DNA from 4 places in the Achromobacter sp. FW305-C-13 genome. Region 3 is predicted to be linked to each of the others. Evidence: predicted binding sites of a transcription regulator. Region 3 holds the regulator's gene; each other region holds the start of a gene.

Region 1 (4,479 bases), 450 kb from region 3:
GCGCGTCGAAGGAGTCGTCGTGCATGCTGCGGACGGCCTCAGGCGTACAGCCCGTGCAGGAACCAGCGCGCGTGTTCCGCGTCGCGCTCGCGGTAGATCCAGTAGCGCGCGGCGGCGGCGTCTTCGGCCACGAAGTAGTCGCGCACCGTCAGGGCGGGATCCCACCAGCCGCTTTCGATGCGTTCGGGGCCGCGCATCAGCCGCAGCGCCTGGCCGCCGTACTGGGGGCGATGGCCCGACAGTTTCAAGGGCAGCGGCGTTTCCAGCAACCAGAAGGGGCGGTCCAGCAAGGAGGGCAAGGGGCCGGGGGCTTGAGGGGGCGCCAGCGCGTCGCCCCAGGCATTGGCGGCTTCGGGACGGTGGTCGGCGGCGGGTTGGGCGTGGCGCACCTGGTCGCGGCCCAGCCGCGCCACCAGCAGGTCCAGCAGCCGGGCGTGGTCGGCCGCCGTGCCGCCGGGTTCGGGAAACAGGGTGGTGCTGGCGGCGGGCTGCTCGACCGTGTCGGGCGCCTGTAACGCGACGGCGATGACGGGCGCCTCCAGGGTGAAGTGGTTCAGCTTTTCGCGCAGCAGATGCAAAAGCTGCGGCGCCTGCCAGACGGGTTGGGCCAGCGCCAGTTCCAGTTCGGTGGGCGGGCGGGCGTGGCGGCCGCGTTCGTGTTCCATGCTGAGCACCACGCGCTGCACCGCCAATTGCCGGGCGGTCAGCCAGCCGCCCAGTTGTTCGGCCAGCCGGCGCGCCACCGCCAGCACGGCGTCGGTGTGTTCGACGTAGTCCGTGAGTTCGAGGCGCCGCGAAAACTGGTGGGGCGGTTCGATCCAGCGATAGAGTTCGGGCGCCTGCCCATAGGCGGCGTCCAGGGCGTGCAGCAGGTCGGGCGTGCTGCGCCGTTGCAGGCCGGCGCGCGGCAGGGCGCGCAGGTCTGCCAGCGTATGGCAGCCGATGTCGTCCAGCCAGTCCCGGCGCGGTTGCGCCTGGGGCAGCAGCGCCAGCGGCAGCGCGTCCAGCCGGCGCGTCAGCGTGGGCAGGGTCAAGGTGCGCCGGGGCACGCGGCGGCCGGGGCGGTGCGCCAGCAGCCACGCGCCCGTGGCGGTGGGGGCCATGCCCAGCGCCACGCGCAGGTCCAGGGCCTGCAACGTGGCGCGGACCCGCTGGCTGAGCGCGCGGGGGCCGCGAAAGAACATCAGGCTGGCGCCCACGTTCAGCAGCACGGTGTCGTCGCCAGCCAGGGCGACTTCGGGCGTGTACTGCAGCAGGGCCAGCGCCGCGCCCAGCAGGGCGTCGGCTTCGGTTTGGGGCTGGCGCGGCAACAGTTCGACGTCGGGGGCGATAGCCGCCGCGCCGGCGCGGCGCATGCCCGGCTTGACGCCGGCCTGGCGGGCGGCGGGGGTGAGGGCGGCGACGCGTTCCTGGTCCAGGACGGCGAACGCCTGCCCTTCAAGCGGCCAGTGCGGGCGTAGTGCGTCCAGCGGCAGGCAGCGCAGGAAGACGGCGATCCAAAGGCGCATGGCGGGGGGAAGAAGGCGTAAGGGCGCCGGGTTCCAGGGCGACGTACAGCGGCGTGTCGCAGACCGGACCCCGGCGTTTCAGGATGTGGACGGACAATCCGCCCGGAGCGGGCGCAAGCGCCAGCCGCAACGGGGCGGGGGTGGCGTGCTGCGCTGCGCTGGCCGGGCGCACGGCGATGAACAGCAAATCGCTGGCCTGGGCCGCCAGATGCAGGCGGCGCAGGGATTCGGGGCGCACGTGGGGCAGCCAGCAGATCAGGGCGCCGCAGCTGCCGTTCTTCAGGATCTGTTCGGTGGCCCATAGCGTATCGACGGGCTTTTGCGGCGCCACCCACAGCAACTGCCGGGGATCCAGCCGCCAGCTCATCCAGCTGGCGATATGGGGGGCGTGCGGCGGTTGCACCAGGGCGATGCGCCGGCGCGTTTCCAGTTGGGCCAGCGCCGGGCGCAGCAGGCGGATTTCGCCGATGCCGGGGTGCGGGGTCAGCAGTTCGATCAACGCACCCAACGGCCAGCCGCCGTCCGGCAGCTCGGCGGAAAGCGAAGCGTGCCCGGTGGGCAGGTTGCGGGCGGCGCCTTTGGCCATCTGGGTGGCGCGCCACAACGCGGGGTGGATACGTTCAGGGGACTGCATGGCGGGTAAGGCCCGGGTCGGGAAAGGGAAAGGCTTATGCTGTATGAATATACAGTATTGTACCGGCCTTCCAGCCCCCGTGGATCGTCCCGGACGATATCGTTATCATGTGATCTGGCCCCGGTTCGGGTTGCCGCCCCAAGGGCTTGCGCCCGTAACATTCCCCCTTTTCCCTTGCCCATGCCGACTTCCCCCTTCGACCCCGCCGCCACCGCGGAACTCCTGCTTGACCAATGGCGTCGCGAGACCCAGCTCGAGGCCCTTCCCGTGGCGCTGCGGCCCCAAACCCTGGCGGAAGGCTACGCCGCGCAGGACGCGCTGTTCCGCGCCGCGGGCGGGGTGCGGGGCGGATGGAAACTGGGGGTCGGCAGCCCGGCGCAATTGCGCGCCGGCAACCTGTCGCGGCCCTTGATCGGCCAGCTGGAAGCACAGCGCCTGCACCGCTCGGGCGCCCAGGTGCGTCTGCCTTTGAATGCGCCCGTCACCGTGGAATGCGAGATCGCGTTCGTCCTGGCGCGCGACCTTCCCCCGCTAGCGGGGCGCGAGGTCGATCCCGCCGACATCCGCCACGCCTGCGTCACGTTCGAATTGGTGCGTTCGCGCTTCGTCGACCGCCGCGCGGTGGGGTGGCCCAGTTTCGTGGCCGACAACGTCGGGTTCGAGGCCCTGGTCGTGAGCGCACCGTTCAGCGACGGCCTGGATGCCGATCTGCTGCGTCAGGTTGATGCGTCGGCGGCGGTGTCGCTGGACGGGCAGGTCAAGGCCCGCGCGCAGACCGGCGACGATGCGACGGACCCGCTGCGTTCGCTGGCGGCGCTTTACGCGCACGCGGCCGACCGGAACGTGATGCTGCGCGCCGGCGAGATCGTCTCCACCGGCGCCATGTGCAAACCCTTCGATATCGTGGGGGCAGGGCACGTCCTGCGCGCCACCTACCTCGACCAGGAGCTGACGCTCAGCCTCTAGAAGCGCATGTCCGCGTACTTGACCCAGCGCGACCGCTTCACCACGCGATGGCCGATCCACAGCGCCATGAACAGCGGGATGGCCAGATAGGTCGACACCACCCCGATCCAGTCGATGCGTTCTTCCAGGAAGGCCTGGTAGTTCTGGCCCAGTGTCACGACCAGGCACAGCACGAAGGCCAGCAGCGGGCCGAATGGGAACAGGCCGGCCTTGTAGGGCAGGTCGGCCGTGTCATAGCCGTGCTTCACGTAGCCTTGGCGGAAGCGGTAGTGGCTGACCGCGATGCTCAGCCACACGATGAATTCCGTCATGCCCGCAAAATTCAGCAGCCAGATGTAGACCGCCTTCGGGCTGTACACGACGCTGAACAGGCACAGGCAGGCAAGCGCGGTGGTGGCCAGCAGCGCATACAGCGGCACGCCGTTGGCGGTCAGCCGCTTGAAGAGGGCCGGCGCCTGGCCTTCGGCCGCCATGTTGAACAGCATCCGCGTGGCGGCGTACATGCCCGAATTGCCGGCCGACAGCACGGACGTCAAGATGACGGCATTCATCACCGTGGCGGCCGACAGCAGCCCCGCATGCTGGAACACCAGCGTGAACGGGCTGACGGCGATGTCCTCGACTTCGTTGCGCAGCAGTTGCGGGTCGGTGTAGGGGACCAGCAGGCCGATGATCAGGATGGCCAGCACATAGAACAGCAGGATGCGCCAGAACACGTTGTTGATGGCGCGCGGCACGTTGCGGCGCGGATTTTCCGATTCGCCCGCGGCCACGCCCACCAGTTCGGTCCCCTGGAAGGAATAGGCCACCACCATCGCCACGCCGACCCAGGTGGCCGCGTTGCCCACGAACGGCGCGTCGCCGACCTTCCAGTTGACCAGCCCGACCGGGTCGCCGCTATGGATGATGCCCACCAGCATGCCCAGCCCCACCGCGATGAAGCACAGGACGGCAACGACCTTGATGATGGCGAACCAGTATTCGGCCTCCCCGAAGCTGCGCGCCGAAAACGCGTTCAGGCCGAAGGTCAGCGCCAGGAAGGCGACGCTCCATATCCAGCCTGGCGTGTCCGGCAGCCAGTACGCCATGACCAGTTGGGCGGCCACCACGTCCACGGCAACCACCGTGGCCCAGCTGATCCAGAAGTTCCAGCCCAGTGCAAAACCGAAACCCGGGTCCACATAGCGCGACGCATAGGTGCAGAACGAGCCCGATACCGGCATGAAGGTGGCCAGTTCGCCCAGGCTGGTCATGATGAAATACACCATCAGGCCGATCACCAGGTAGACCAGCAGGGCGCCGCCCGGGCCGGCTTGGGCGATGGCGGCGCCGGAGGCGACGAACAGGCCGGTGCCGATGGCCCCGCCCAGC
Region 2 (4,479 bases), 280 kb from region 3:
CGCCCGGCAACGGCGCAAAGACGGCGGGCCAGCACAGCAGGCCGAACAGCGAATTGATCAGCGCGTTCTCAACGTAGTGAACCGGCGCATCGTCCTGATGCAGGTGGTCCCGGGTAACGAATTCCACCGGCATCGGCTCGGCCGGCCGCAGCAAGCTCAGATCCGTGCGCAGCAAGGCCGGGGCCGCCGCCCGCGCGGGCGCGCCCTGCCCCGCGCCCCGATACAGGCGCGGCAGCATCCGCGCCACGCGCTGGCTTTCCTCTTCGCTTTCGGGCGCGGATTGCGCCTGCAAGGCCAGCGCCAAGGCCTCGCCATACTGCGCCATGCGTTCATGCACGCGTATGCGGCGATGCCGCGCGCCGGGGTACGCGCAGCGCGCGTACACGCGCTGCGCCGCCGCCCAGTCCTGCACCCGCTCGCACGCCTGCCCGATCCGCAGCAGCACCTTGGCGCGGCGCTTTTCCAGCCAGGGGTTCTGGCTGGCGCAATCGTCCACCGCCCGCAGCAAGGCGTCCAGTTCGGCGCCTTCGTCCAGCGCCGCCCGGCAGGCATGCAAGGCCAGATAGCCGTCCACGTCCGCCCGCGTCTGGAATGCCCGCGACGACGCCTCGAACGGCACGGCCTCGTACTGGAACACGCCCAGGTCGGCCAATACGAATTCCGACCAGTCCTGGTACAGGTTGCCGAAGAACATCAGGCGCAAGCGTTCGCAAAGATCGCCCACCATCACGCGCCACACGGGCTCGTCGGCCGCGGGGTTCCAAGCCGCATAGGGCTGGGGCGCATCGTGCCGAGCCCGCAAGGCCTCCAGCAGGTCCGCCTTGCGCGCCGCCGGCTTGACCGAGGCATCCCCAAACAGGCGGCAAAGCTCGGGCTTGGTATGCAGGGCGAACAGCTCGTCCAACGTCATTGGCGCGTCGGCGTCCAGCCACCCCAGCGCCTGCAGCGGCGCCGCGGCATCCTGCGTGCTGGCGATTTCCTCATAGACCAGCCGGCTGGCGCGGAACCACGGCCCGCGCCGCATCAGCATGCGCACCATCAACGCCTGGGACGACTGCGGCAAGGCCTGGAAGTCTTCCAGGAAACGGCGTTCGCCGGCATCCAGCAGGTCGGCGTAGCGGTCAGCGACCCACGCCAGCGCGCGCTGGAAATTGTGAAGGTAGTAGTAACGGTGCGGGGGGAACATCGGCCGGGCCGGATAGCTGGTGTTTTATCCAGTAATCATAGCAGGCGGGTAATCCCCGCGTCTGCCCGTGGCGGACAATCTGGGCGCGACGCATCAAATAAAAAAGCGGCGCCGGAAAGCCTGGACTTTCCGGCGCCGCCATCATGCGGAACCGTCTTGCGGAACCGCGGGGCGCGTTAACGCGCGGGCTGCGCGGCCGCCCCCACTTCCTTGCGCACCTTGGCCACATCCGACGCGCTGACTGCCGCGCCCTTGTTGCCCCAGCTGGACCGCACGAAGGTCACCACGTCGGCGACTTCCTTGTCGGTCATGCGCCAGTCGAAGCCAGGCATCGCGTAGGCCGTGGGCGCCGCCGTCGTGCCCGGCATCTGCGCGCCCTTGAGCACGATGTGGATCAGCGAGGCCGGATCGGCGGAATTCACCGTCGAGCTCAGCGCCAACTGCGGGAACGTTTCCGTATAACCCTTGCCGGTGCTGCGGTGGCAGGCGGCGCAGTTGTTCAGGAACGCCATCGCGCCATCGCTCTTATCCTTGCCGGTACGCAGCGCTTGCGCCACGGACTCGTCATAGGCCAACGGCTTGGTCGCGTCCTTGTTGACCGGCGGCAAGCTCTTCAGATACACCGCAATGGCGTTCAGATCGGCGTCGGACAAGTGCTGCGTGCTGTCCTCGACCACTTGCGCCATGCCGCCGAACGCAGCCGAATGGCCGTTGCGGCCAGACTTCAGGAAGACAGCAATGTCTTCCTTCGTCCAGTTGCCCAGGCCGTCGGTGGCGTCGCCGCGCAGGTTCTTGGCCAGCCAGCCTTCCACCACGCCGCCCGACAGGAAGGCCGAGCCGTCCGCGTCGCTCAGCGCCTTTTCCTGCAAGGCGAAACCGCGCGGCGTATGGCAGGTGCTGCAATGGCCCAGGCCTTCGACCAGGTACTGGCCACGCAGCAGCGCTTCGCGGTCAGCGCCCTTCAAGTCGCTCGCAGCGGGGCCGCTGACGACGTCCGGTGCGAACATCCAGCGCCACACGGTCAAGGGCCAGCGCATCGACATGGGCCACGAGATGTCCGTGTCCTTGTTTTCCTGCTTGACCGGTTCCACGCCATGCATGAAGTAGGCATACAGCGCCTTCACGTCATCGGGCGTGACCTTGGCGTACGCGGTGTACGGCATGGCCGGATACAGCGAATGCCCGTCGCGAGCCTTGCCGTGGCGCACGGCCTGGTCGAAGTCCTCGTAGGTGTAGTTGCCGATGCCCGTCTCTTTGTCGGGCGTGATGTTGGTCGAATAGATCGTGCCCAGCGGCGACTCGATGCCCAGTCCGCCGGCGAAGGGCTTGCCGCCCTTGGCCGTATGGCAGGCGATGCAGTCGCCGGCGCGCGACAGGTATTCACCCTGCTTGATCATCTGCGCATCCGCCGCGGCCGGCGTGCCGTCCGCCGCGAATGCGGCGCTGGCGACCAGGGCCGAGAAGGCCGCAACAATGGTTTGCTTCAACATTGTTCCGTCTCCTTAAGCCTGGACCAGCGGGCCGGGGTTCTTCAGATACTGGTCGCGGATCGCCTGCGCGGCCCAGAAGGCCAAGGCGCCCACCAGCCCGGTCGGGTTGTAGCCCATGTTCTGCGGGAACACGCAGGCGCCCATCACGAACACGTTCGGCACATCCCAGCTTTGCAGGTACTTGTTGACCACGCTTTCCTTGGGGTTCGAGCCCATGATCGCGCCGCCGGTGTTGTGCGTGCTTTGGTAGACGCGCGTGTCATAGCGCGCGCCCTTCTTGCGCACGGCCACGAAGTGCTTCTCCGGATTCATGGCCTTGGCCACGGTCTCCATGCGCTTGCCCATGTAGCCCAGCATGTCGAACTCGTTGTCATGCCAGTCGAACGTCATGCGCAGCAGCGGCTGGCCATAGGCGTCCTTGTACGTCGGATCCAGCGACAGATAGGCGTCGCGGTACGACATCACCGAACCGGAAATGCCGATGGTCATGAAGCGCTGGTACGCGTCCTGCACACCCGCTTTCCAGGCCGTGCCCCAGCTGGGGGTGCCCGGCGTCGTCGGCGTCTGCTTGATGGGACGGCCGCCGTAGCGCACGTGGCGGATGCTGGCGCCGCCCAGAAAGCCCAACGGGCCGTGGTCGAACTGGTCGCCGTTCAAGTCGTCCATGCCCACGCCGCCCGCGCCGGTGCCCACGAAGGGGTTCAGCTGGGTGCCCTTGGGCAGCAGCACGTTCACCGCGCCGTTCATCTGGTATGCGTAGTTCTTGCCGACCACGCCTTCATTGGTCTTCGGGTCATACGGCTTGCCGATACCGGAGAGCAGCAAGAGGCGCACGTTGTGCATCTGGTAGGCCGACAGGATCACCAGATCGGCAGGCTGGTCGATTTCCCGGCCCTGGGCGTCGATGTACGTCACGCCGATGGCCTTCTTGCCGGTGGAATCCAGATTGACCTTGATCACCTGCGAATGCGTGCGCAGCTCGAAATTCGGCTTCTTCAGCAGCACTGGCAGGATGGTCGTCTGCGGCGACGCCTTCGAGTACATGTAGCACCCGTAGTTTTCGCAGAAACCGCAGAAGTTACAGGGGCCCAGGCGCACGCCGTAGGGGTTGGTGTACGGGCCCGAGGCATTGGCGGCGGGCGCCGGATACGGATTGAACCCGACTTCGCGCGCGGCCTTCTCGAACAACTGCGCGCCATACGTGTTGGGCAGCGCGGGCAGCGGGAATTCCTTGCTGCGCTTGCCTTCCAGCGGGTTGCCGCCTTCCACGATCTTGCCGTTCAGGTTGCCGGCCTTGCCGGACGTGCCGCACACGTACTCGAATTTCGAGAAGTACGGTTCCAGTTCGTCGTACGTCACGCCGAAGTCCTGGATGGTCATGCCTTCCGGAATGAACTTCTTGCCGTAGCGCGTTTCGTAGCGCGTGCGCAGTTCCAGCTCTTCAGGCAGCGCGCGGTAGTGCATGCCGTTCCAGTGAAAGCCTGCGCCGCCCACGCCCGTTCCCAGCAGGAACGAGCCGTTCTGGCGGTACGGCACGGCCACGTCGTCCACGCCATGGCGGATCGTCACGGTTTCCTTGGACAGGTCCTGGAACAGCTTGCCGCGCACGGAATACGCCAGCTCGTCGATCACCTTCGGGTACTCGGCGTCCTTCGGCGTGTCCTGCATGCCGCCGCGCTCCAGCGCCAGCACGTGCAACCCGGCTTCGGTCAGTTCCTGACCCAGGATCGCACCGGTCCAGCCGAACCCGACCAGGACCGCATCCACTTTATCTTTCTTGATCGCCATGATTAACCCTTCTCC
Region 3 (4,479 bases):
CTGCCAGCCAGACCCTGCCTTCCGACCCGATCGACCTGCCCCTGCTCCCACTTCGCGATGTCGTGGTGTTCCCGCACATGGTCATCCCGCTGTTCGTCGGCCGTCCGCGCTCTATTCGCGCGCTCGAGGTTGCGATGGAAGCGGGCAAAAGCATCATGCTCGTGGCCCAAAAGTCCGCCGGCAAAGATGACCCCACCCCCGAAGACGTCTACGAGATTGGTTGCGTAGCCGGCATCCTGCAAATGCTCAAGCTGCCCGACGGCACCGTCAAGGTGCTGGTCGAAGGTACCCAACGTGCCCGCATCAACAGCATTGAAGACGCCGATTCGCACTTCACCTGCCAGGTGACGCCGATCGAGCCGGACGCCATGCAGGGCTCCGAGACCGAGGCGTTGCGCCGCGCGATCGTTGCCCAGTTCGAACAATACGTAAAGCTCAACAAGAAGATCCCCCCGGAGATCCTGACCTCGTTGGCTGGCATCGATGATGCCGGTCGCCTGGCCGACACGATCGCCGCGCATCTTCCGCTGAAGCTCGAGCAGAAACAGAAGATGCTCGAGATCGTCGGCACGTCCGAGCGCCTTGAAGGTCTGCTTACCCAGCTCGAAACCGAAATCGACATCCTCCAGGTCGAGAAGCGGATTCGCGGCCGCGTGAAGAAGCAGATGGAAAAGAGCCAACGCGACTACTACCTGAATGAGCAGGTCAAGGCCATTCAGAAGGAGTTGGGCGAAGGCGAAGAGGGCGCGGACATCGAAGAGCTTGAAAAGAAGATCATCGCTGCCCACATGCCCAAAGAGGCGCGCAAGAAGGCCGATGCCGAGCTCAAGAAGCTCAAGCTGATGTCGCCCATGTCGGCCGAAGCCACCGTGGTGCGCAACTACATCGATACGCTCATCAACCTCCCCTGGAGGAAGAAGAGCAAGATCAACAACTCGATCGCCAATGCCGAGACGGTGCTGGACAACGACCACTACGGTCTGGAAAAGGTCAAGGAACGCATCCTCGAGTATCTTGCCGTGCAACAGCGCGTGGACAAGGTGAAGGCCCCGATCCTGTGCCTGGTTGGACCTCCGGGCGTGGGTAAGACCTCCCTGGGCCAGTCCATTGCCAAGGCGACGAACCGCAAGTTCGTGCGCATGGCCTTGGGCGGCGTTCGCGACGAGGCCGAGATCCGTGGCCACCGCCGGACGTACATCGGCTCCATGCCGGGCAAGATCGTCCAGAACATGTCGAAGGTCGGTGTGCGCAATCCGCTGTTCCTGCTTGATGAAATCGACAAGCTGGGCATGGATTTCCGTGGCGACCCCTCGTCCGCGCTGCTCGAAGTGCTGGATCCGGAACAGAACCACACGTTCCAGGACCACTACATCGAAGTCGACTTCGACCTGTCGGACGTCATGTTCGTGGCCACCAGCAACACGCTGAACATTCCGCCGGCGCTGCTCGACCGTATGGAAGTGATCCGCCTGTCCGGTTACACGGAAGAGGAAAAGATCCATATCGGCCGCGACCATCTGCTGCCCAAGCTGATGAAGAACAACGGCGTGAAGGACAGCGAGCTGACGGTGGACGATTCCGCGCTGCGCGACATCGTGCGCTACTACACCCGCGAAGCCGGTGTGCGTGCGCTCGAACGCGAAGTGGGCAAGATCTGCCGCAAGGTCATCAAGCAATTGCTGACCCAGACCGATCGCGCCAAGGCCGAAGGCAAGACCTTTGAGGTCAAGCCGGTCAATGTCACGGGTGAAAACCTGAGCGACTACCTGGGCGTGCGCCGCTACACCTTCGGCATGGCCGAAAAGGAAAACCAGATCGGTCAGGTGACCGGCCTGGCGTGGACGGAAGTCGGTGGCGACCTGCTGACGATCGAAGTCGCGGACATGCCCGGCAAGGGCGTCATCCAGCGCACCGGTTCGCTCGGCGATGTGATGAAGGAGTCGGTCGAGGCGGCTCGTACGGTGGTGCGCTCGCGTGCCCGCCGTCTGGGGTTTGCTGACAGCGTCTTCGAGAAGCACGACATGCACGTGCACGTGCCGGAAGGCGCGACCCCCAAGGACGGTCCGTCCGCGGGTATCGCGATCACGACCGCCATGGTTTCGGCTTTGTCGCGCATCCCGGTGCGTGCCGATGTTGCCATGACCGGCGAGATCACGCTGCGCGGCGAAGTGCTGCCGATCGGCGGCCTGAAGGAAAAGCTGCTGGCTGCGCACCGTGGCGGCATCAAGACGGTCTTGATCCCGGAAGAAAACGTCAAGGACTTGGCGGAGATCCCGGACAACGTCAAGAACCACCTTGAGATCGTGCCGGTCCGTTGGATCGACAAGGTGCTCGAACTGGCCCTGGAACGTCTGCCTGAGCCGCTGGCTGAGGAAGAAGCGGTAAAGGAGCCCCTGGTGGCCAAGCCGGCTGAGCCGGGTTCGACCGATCCGGTGCTCAAGCACTGATCACGACCCCAAGGGCGCCTTCGAAAGAGGGCGCCCAATGAAAAACCCCGCTGCGGCGGGGTTTTTCTTTTGCGCCAAGGGCGCGTTGGCGCCAGAGGCTTTGAAGGACGGGCTAGTGCAGCGCGTGCGTGCGGATCAGGCCAACCGCAATGCCTTCCAGTGCAAATTCCTGGTCGGCTTCCACCACGATCGTTTGGAAGTCCGGGTTTTCGGGCAGAAGCTCGATATGCCCGTTGGTGCGCTGCAGGCGCTTGACGGTGACGTCGTCGCCCAGGCGGGCCACGACGATCTGGCCGTTGCGGGCTTCAGAGGCCTTCTTCACGGCCAGCAGATCCCCTTCGAGGATGCCGGCGTCACGCATGCTCATGCCGCGCACCTTCAACAGGTAGTCGGGCGCTTGCGCGAACAGGTGGGGGTCGACGCCCACTTCGCGTTCGACGTGTTCAGCGGCAAGAATGGGGCTGCCGGCGGCGACACGGCCCACCAGCGGCAGCAGCAGCTGCGCCAGCGAGGGTATGGGCAGGGAAGCCTGCGAAGAGGCGGAGGCGCCGTCCTTCAGGCGGATGCCCCGCGAGGCGCCGGCGGTAAGCTCGATGGCGCCCTTGCGGGCCAATGCCTTGAGATGGTCTTCCGCCGCGTTGGGCGAACGGAAACCCAGGGCCTGGGCGATTTCGGCACGCGTCGGCGGGAAGCCGGTGCGCGTGACGGTTTGCCGGATGAGGTCCAGGATTTGTTGCTGGCGATCTGTAAGTTTGCTGGCCATGGCGATGATCCGGTGCGAGCGGACTGTACATATATACAGCGCCATTCTGGGGGACGTAGCGCAAAAAAGCAAGCCAGTCCAGGGCCCCTTCAGCAAAACGGAGCCCGAAGGCTCCGTTTTTCAGCAATCAGGCCAGATGGCCCAAGCTCTGGGTTACAGCACGGCGGCGATGCCGGCGGCAACCTTGTCGATGTTGCCGCTGTTCAGGGCGGCGACGCAGATGCGGCCGCTGGAAACGGCGTAGACGCCGTGTTCTTCACGCAGGCGATCCACTTGCGCGGCGGTCAGGCCCGAATACGAGAACATGCCGCGTTGCTGCAGGACGAAGCTGAAGTCCTGCTTGCCGCCGTGTTCCTTGATCTTCTCGACCAGTTGCTTGCGCATCAGGCGGATGCGGTCGCGCATGCCGGCCAGTTCTTCTTCCCACATGGCGAAGAGTTCCGGCGTGTTCAGCACCGTCGACACCACCGTGCCGCCATGGGTGGGCGGGTTGGAGTAGTTGGTGCGGATGACGCGCTTCAACTGGCTCAGCACGCGGGTGGCTTCTTCCTTGCTGCCAGCCACGACCGTCAGTGCGCCCACGCGTTCGCCGTACAGCGAGAACGACTTCGAGAACGACGAGCTGATGAACATGGTCATGTCCAGGTCGGCGAACAGGCGCACGACCGAGGCGTCTTCCGTCAAGCCTTCGCCAAAGCCCTGGTAGGCGATGTCGAGGAACGGGACCAGATTGTTTTCCTTCACGACGGCGGCGATCTGCTTCCACTGGTCGGCGGTGGGGTCCACGCCGGTCGGGTTATGGCAGCACGCGTGCAGCACGACGACGGTCTTGGCCGGTGCGGCCTTCAGGTCCGCCAGCATGGCGTCGAAATTCAGGCCGCGGGTGGTGGCGTCGTAGTACGAGTAGGTGCCGACTTCGAAGCCAGCGCGCTCGAACAGGGCGCGGTGGTTTTCCCAGCTGGGGTTGCTGATCAGGACCTTGGAGGTCGGCAGCAACTGGCGCAGGAAGTCGGCGCCGATCTTCAGCGCGCCCGTGCCGCCCAGAGCCTGGGTGGTCAGAACGCGGCCGGCGGCGGCCAACGGGGATTCTTTGCCCAGCAGCAGCGCTTGAGCGCCCTGGTTGTAGCCGGCGATGCCTTCGATCGGCAGGTAGCCGCGTGCGGCGGCGGCCTCGATGCGGGCGGTTTCGGCTTTGCGTACGGCGCCCAGCAGGGGGATCCGTCCCTGATCGTCGTAGTACACGCCCACGCCCAGGTTGACTTTACCGGG
Region 4 (4,479 bases), on a different contig from region 3:
GCAAATTCAGGCTTGGCTTGGCCGCCGGTCAGACGGGCAATTTCTTCCTGTTCCAGGATAGCGATAAGGTTCATTAGAACTCCTAGATCATCATGTCTTTGCGGACTAAAACTTTTGCCGTTCGATGTTGTTCACGTGAAGCTGGCCATCGGGGCGCGCCACTGGGGCAAACCGCGGGGCTGACTACGCGTATGTATTGCCGGCAACCCGAAGGGTCTACGCACAATACTCGTACCGCAAGCAGAGGATGAGATTTGGCAAACCAATGATTCTACACCAAAAATTCGCCTGAGCGTCTAGTAGAATGGCGACCTTCTGGTGGCTTTGCTGTACCCTTGCCACTTCTGTAACAAACACGTCATCTGACGCTGTTCCCACATGTCGTATACATCCCTGTTATTGGTCATCCTGGCGGCGATGGCCCACGCAACGTGGAATCTGCTTGCCAAGCGCGCGGCCATGGTGGGTGCCCCGTTCGTCTTCGCGTACGGGTTGTGCGCCTCGGTGCTGTATGCGCCCTGGGTGATCTGGGTGTTGATGCACGACGGCATGACCTGGACCTGGCCCGTGGTGGCCGCAATCCTGACGTCCAGCTTGTTGCATCTTGGCTACAGCCTGTGCCTGCAGCGCGGTTATCAGGTGGCCGACCTGTCTGTGGTGTACCCCATTGCCCGCGGCACCGGGCCCCTGCTTTCCACCACCGGTGCCTTCCTGCTGCTGGGCGAACCTGCCACCAGCACCGGCATCATCGGCATGCTGTGCGTGGTGATCGGCGTGCTGCTGATCGCGACCCAGGGGCGGCTGGCCATCTTCAAGCAGGCGCAAGCCTGGGTGGGGGTGCGCTGGGGCGTAGTGATCGGCCTGTTCATCGCGGCCTATACCGTGGTGGATGCCTACGGCGTCAAGGTATTGCTGATCAGCCCGGTGCTGTTCGACTGGTTTACCTGTGTGACCCGCACGGTCATGATGACCCCCCACATGGCGGCCCGGCGCGCTCAGGCCTGGGAATCCATGCGTGGGCACTGGCATCTGGCGCTGGCCGTGGGCCTGCTGTCGCCGCTGGGATACATCCTGGTGCTCTATGCCTTGCGCAACGGCGCGCCGCTAAGCCTGGTGGCTCCTGCACGCGAAATGTCCATGATGCTGGGCACTTTGGCCGGCATGTTCCTGCTGCGCGAAAAGGTGGGTCCCGGCCGTCTTGCCGGTTGCCTGTCCATTTTGGCGGGCGTCATTCTGCTGGGTTCCAGCTAGACCGTCCCGGCCATTCGGCGCACTGCCCGGCCGCTCAGAACCCCGCGGCCGCCCCCAGCCACATCAGGCCGGGGATGATTGCGCCCCAAGCCAACACCATCACCACATCAATCACCATGGCCTTCATGGTGACTTGGGACGTCACGGGTTCGACCGTGGCGTTGCCCAGGCTGCGCTCGCGCACAGCGGGCGCAGCAGGCACGCTGGTTACCACCGGTGCGATCGGAGCCGCGGGGCGAACCGTCGGCGCCGACACCGGCAGCACCGCCGCCTGGCCCGCGGCGCCTTCGTCCACCGGCGCCGGCGGGAACGGCCACCGGGCCGGCATGGAGCCCGGGCGCACTCGGTGACGCGGTTCGGCATCCGCCGACGACGTGGTCCAGGGCATGGCCAGGCCCGCCAACTTGGCGCAAACCGCGCGGGCGCGATGCGCGCTGCGACGCAGCGGGTTCAGCGAGACGGCAAGCTCGTCCGACAAGACGGAAATATCAGCGGTGTTCATAGGAACTCCTTGGAGAAACGATTCCATGCCGCGGCGAGCACCGCGGTATCGACCGGCGATCAATCGAACAATGACAACTGGCCCGCGGCCATGGCGCGCAGTTGGCGCGCACCGCGGCCCACTGCGCCGCTGACCGCCGGCAACCCATCAGAAAAGGGGACCCCTGAAGACGCTTGCGCGCCAACCGGGGATTGAAAATCGGAAGAGGACGCTGCGGACGCACCCGAAGGCACCGATGCGGCCGCGGCGAACAGCGACGGCGTCGCATTCGGGGCCAGAGGCGGCTGGAAACGGTCGCAGTCCAGGGCAAGCCGATGGCGGTTCAGCCCGAGCTTTCGGGTGGCCACGGCGAACCGTTGGCGCAGCAGATCGGCCCAGATGCCGGTGCCGCGCATGCGGGAGCCGAAATTCGGGTCGTTGCGGCGGCCATTGCGCAGGTCTTCAATGCGGTGCAGCACGCGCTGGGCGCGGTCGGGAAAATGGGCGTTCAGCCAGTCTTCGAACAGGGTCTTGACCTCCCACGGCAGGCGCAAGACGGTATAGCTGGCGTAATGCGCGCCGGCCGCCTTGGACTCCTGGAGGATGTGTTCCATGGATTCGTCGTTGATGAACGGGATGACCGGCGCCACCAGCACGCCCACCGGCACGCCGGCCTCGGTCAGGGTGCGCACGGTCTCCAGTCGGCGCCAAGGCGCGGCGGCGCGGGGTTCCAGCGTGCGGGCCATGCCGGCGTCGAGAGACGTGATGCTCATGTAGACCACCACGAGCTTCTGTTCGGCCAGCGCGGCCAGCAAGTCCACGTCGCGGGCGACCAGCGCGTTCTTTGTAACGATGGTGAGGGGATGCCGGGTTTCCAGCATCAGTTCGAGCAAGCCGCGCGTTAGCCGCCATTCGCGTTCGATGGGCTGGTAGGCGTCCGTAGCGGAACCGATGTTGATGGGCGACGGCTTGTAACCGGGGCGGCCGAGCTCAGCCCGCAAGGCCTGCACGGCATTGGCCTTGGCTACCAGCCGGGTTTCGAAGTCCAGCCCGGGAGACATCCCCAGGTAGGAATGCGTGGGCCGGGCGTAGCAGTACACGCAGCCATGTTCGCAGCCCCGGTAAGGGTTGACGGCCACATCAAACGGAATATCGGGTGAATCGTTGCGCGACAGCATCTTGCGCGCTTCTTCGGCCGTGACCGTGGTTTTGGGAGCGGCAGGCGCAAGACGTGAATCCGGCAGGATCGGAATGACCCGTGCGGCGGACGATGCATCGGAAGGAAATTCGGGGACGGACTCTACGAAATCCGCCGGCAGACCGGACGCGGACCAGCCGTCATCGACCTGCACGCGGTCATCGCGCTGAAAGCGATGCCGAACATTAGTAACCGCACCCCGACCGCGCAAGGCGGCGGGGGCGGCAGCCGGGGACCCAGAACCGGCGGGAAAAGAATGATCGGTGCGTGCCATAAAAACTACTGTACAAAAACACAGTGGTTTTGACAAGCACCAAAAGCCTTTTCGTAAGACAGCCCCACTTTACCGCAAGACGCGGGCCTCGTCTGAACAAATCGATTTCATCAGGCGATATGGCCCGGAGAGCCGCACCAGCATTGGATTTGGAAGAAAAACAACAGCAAAATCCGGGCTGAAAATCCGTTGTTTTCCAGCCCGTTCAAGCTTCAGCGCAACATGCCCGCCGCCGCGGTCTGATGCGTGGCCTCATCGATCAGGATGAAGGCTCCCGTGGCCGGCACATCAGCATAGCGATCGACCGCCAACGCCTCGCGCGTGGTGAATGTCACGCGTCCGATGTCGTTCATGCGCAAGGTGCCTTCGGTGTTCTCGACCTCCTGCAATTCGTGGATGTCGCGATGCGAGAGCACCGCGCGGATCTTCGCCGACGTCAATCGCGTGCCGGACTTCAGCAGATACTTGCGCGCTGGATTCAACGCCTGCGCATCCAGCCAGCACAGCTCGGCTTCGAACTCGCGCGCCACTTGCGCGGGCGCAGCCGTGTGCACGATCACATCGCCGCGAGACACGTCCACGTCGCGGTCCAGCACCAGCGTCACTGAGTCTCCGGCCACCGCTTCCTCCTGCGCGCGATCGAAGACGCGTACTTCGCGCACCACCGCCGTCACGCCCGACGGTTGCACGGTGACCGCATCGCCCGGGCGCACCACGCCGCTGGCCACGCGACCCGCATAGCCACGGAAATCATCCTTGCGGTCGCCATCGTGGCGCGCCACCCATTGCACGGGAAAGCGCAACGGCAGCGCGCGACCATCACTGGCCAGGTCCAGCGATTCCAGCAGCGCCAAGAGGGGCTGGCCTTCGTACCACGGTGTCTTCGGCGACAGCGTGACGACGTTGTCGCCGTTCAACGCCGACAGCGGCAGCGCATCGAAATGCGCGAAGCCCAGCTTGCCGGCCAGATCGGCATAGGCATCGCGGATGCGCTCGAACACGGCGCGGTCCCAGTCCACCAGATCCATCTTGTTGACCGCCACCACGATGTGCCGGATGCCCAGCAGGCGCGCGATGGTGCTGTGCCGCTTGGTCTGGGCCAGCAACTTGCCGTCGGCCGCGCGCGTGGCGTCGATCAGGATGACCGCGACGTCGGCCGTCGAGGCCCCCGTGACCATGTTGCGCGTGTACTGCTCGTGCCCTGGCGCGTCGGCAATGATGAATTTGCGCGTCGGCGTGGAGAAGTAGCGATAGGCCACGTCGATGGTGATGCCC

The links. The regulator LexA, encoded in region 3, represses DNA repair genes until DNA is damaged. The targets are predictions, from matches to a motif close to ACTGTATNNNNATACAGT.
Region 1: imuA (translesion DNA synthesis-associated protein ImuA) is a predicted target of LexA. The motif match lies at 2,181-2,198, and genes of this name have one in related genera.
Region 2: AC3WMU_RS03885 (VRR-NUC domain-containing protein) is a predicted target of LexA. The motif match lies at 1,202-1,219, and genes of this name have one in related genera.
Region 4: AC3WMU_RS22625 (PA0069 family radical SAM protein) is a predicted target of LexA. The motif match lies at 3,212-3,229, and genes of this name have one in related genera.

The regions. Positions count from the first base shown of each region.
Region 1 covers NZ_JBYSYN010000001.1:1,039,029-1,043,507, forward strand. The annotation lists gene AC3WMU_RS04615 (error-prone DNA polymerase) at 1-25, opposite strand, end outside; gene AC3WMU_RS04620 (Y-family DNA polymerase) at 39-1,508, opposite strand; gene imuA (translesion DNA synthesis-associated protein ImuA) at 1,438-2,142, opposite strand; gene AC3WMU_RS04630 (2-keto-4-pentenoate hydratase) at 2,323-3,108, shown strand; gene AC3WMU_RS04635 (amino acid permease) at 3,105-4,479, opposite strand, start outside.
Region 2 covers NZ_JBYSYN010000001.1:873,451-877,929, reverse strand. The annotation lists gene AC3WMU_RS03885 (VRR-NUC domain-containing protein) at 1-1,186, opposite strand, end outside; gene AC3WMU_RS03880 (c-type cytochrome) at 1,363-2,676, opposite strand; gene AC3WMU_RS03875 (GMC family oxidoreductase) at 2,689-4,464, opposite strand; gene AC3WMU_RS03870 (gluconate 2-dehydrogenase subunit 3 family protein) at 4,467-4,479, opposite strand, start outside.
Region 3 covers NZ_JBYSYN010000001.1:592,957-597,435, forward strand. The annotation lists gene lon (endopeptidase La) at 1-2,447, shown strand, start outside; gene lexA (transcriptional repressor LexA) at 2,560-3,210, opposite strand; gene AC3WMU_RS02815 (amino acid aminotransferase) at 3,364-4,479, opposite strand, start outside.
Region 4 covers NZ_JBYSYN010000003.1:815,446-819,924, reverse strand. The annotation lists gene rplS (50S ribosomal protein L19) at 1-74, opposite strand, end outside; gene AC3WMU_RS22635 (EamA family transporter) at 379-1,251, shown strand; gene AC3WMU_RS22630 (hypothetical protein) at 1,286-1,753, opposite strand; gene AC3WMU_RS22625 (PA0069 family radical SAM protein) at 1,813-3,204, opposite strand; gene AC3WMU_RS22620 (sulfate adenylyltransferase subunit 1) at 3,417-4,479, opposite strand, start outside.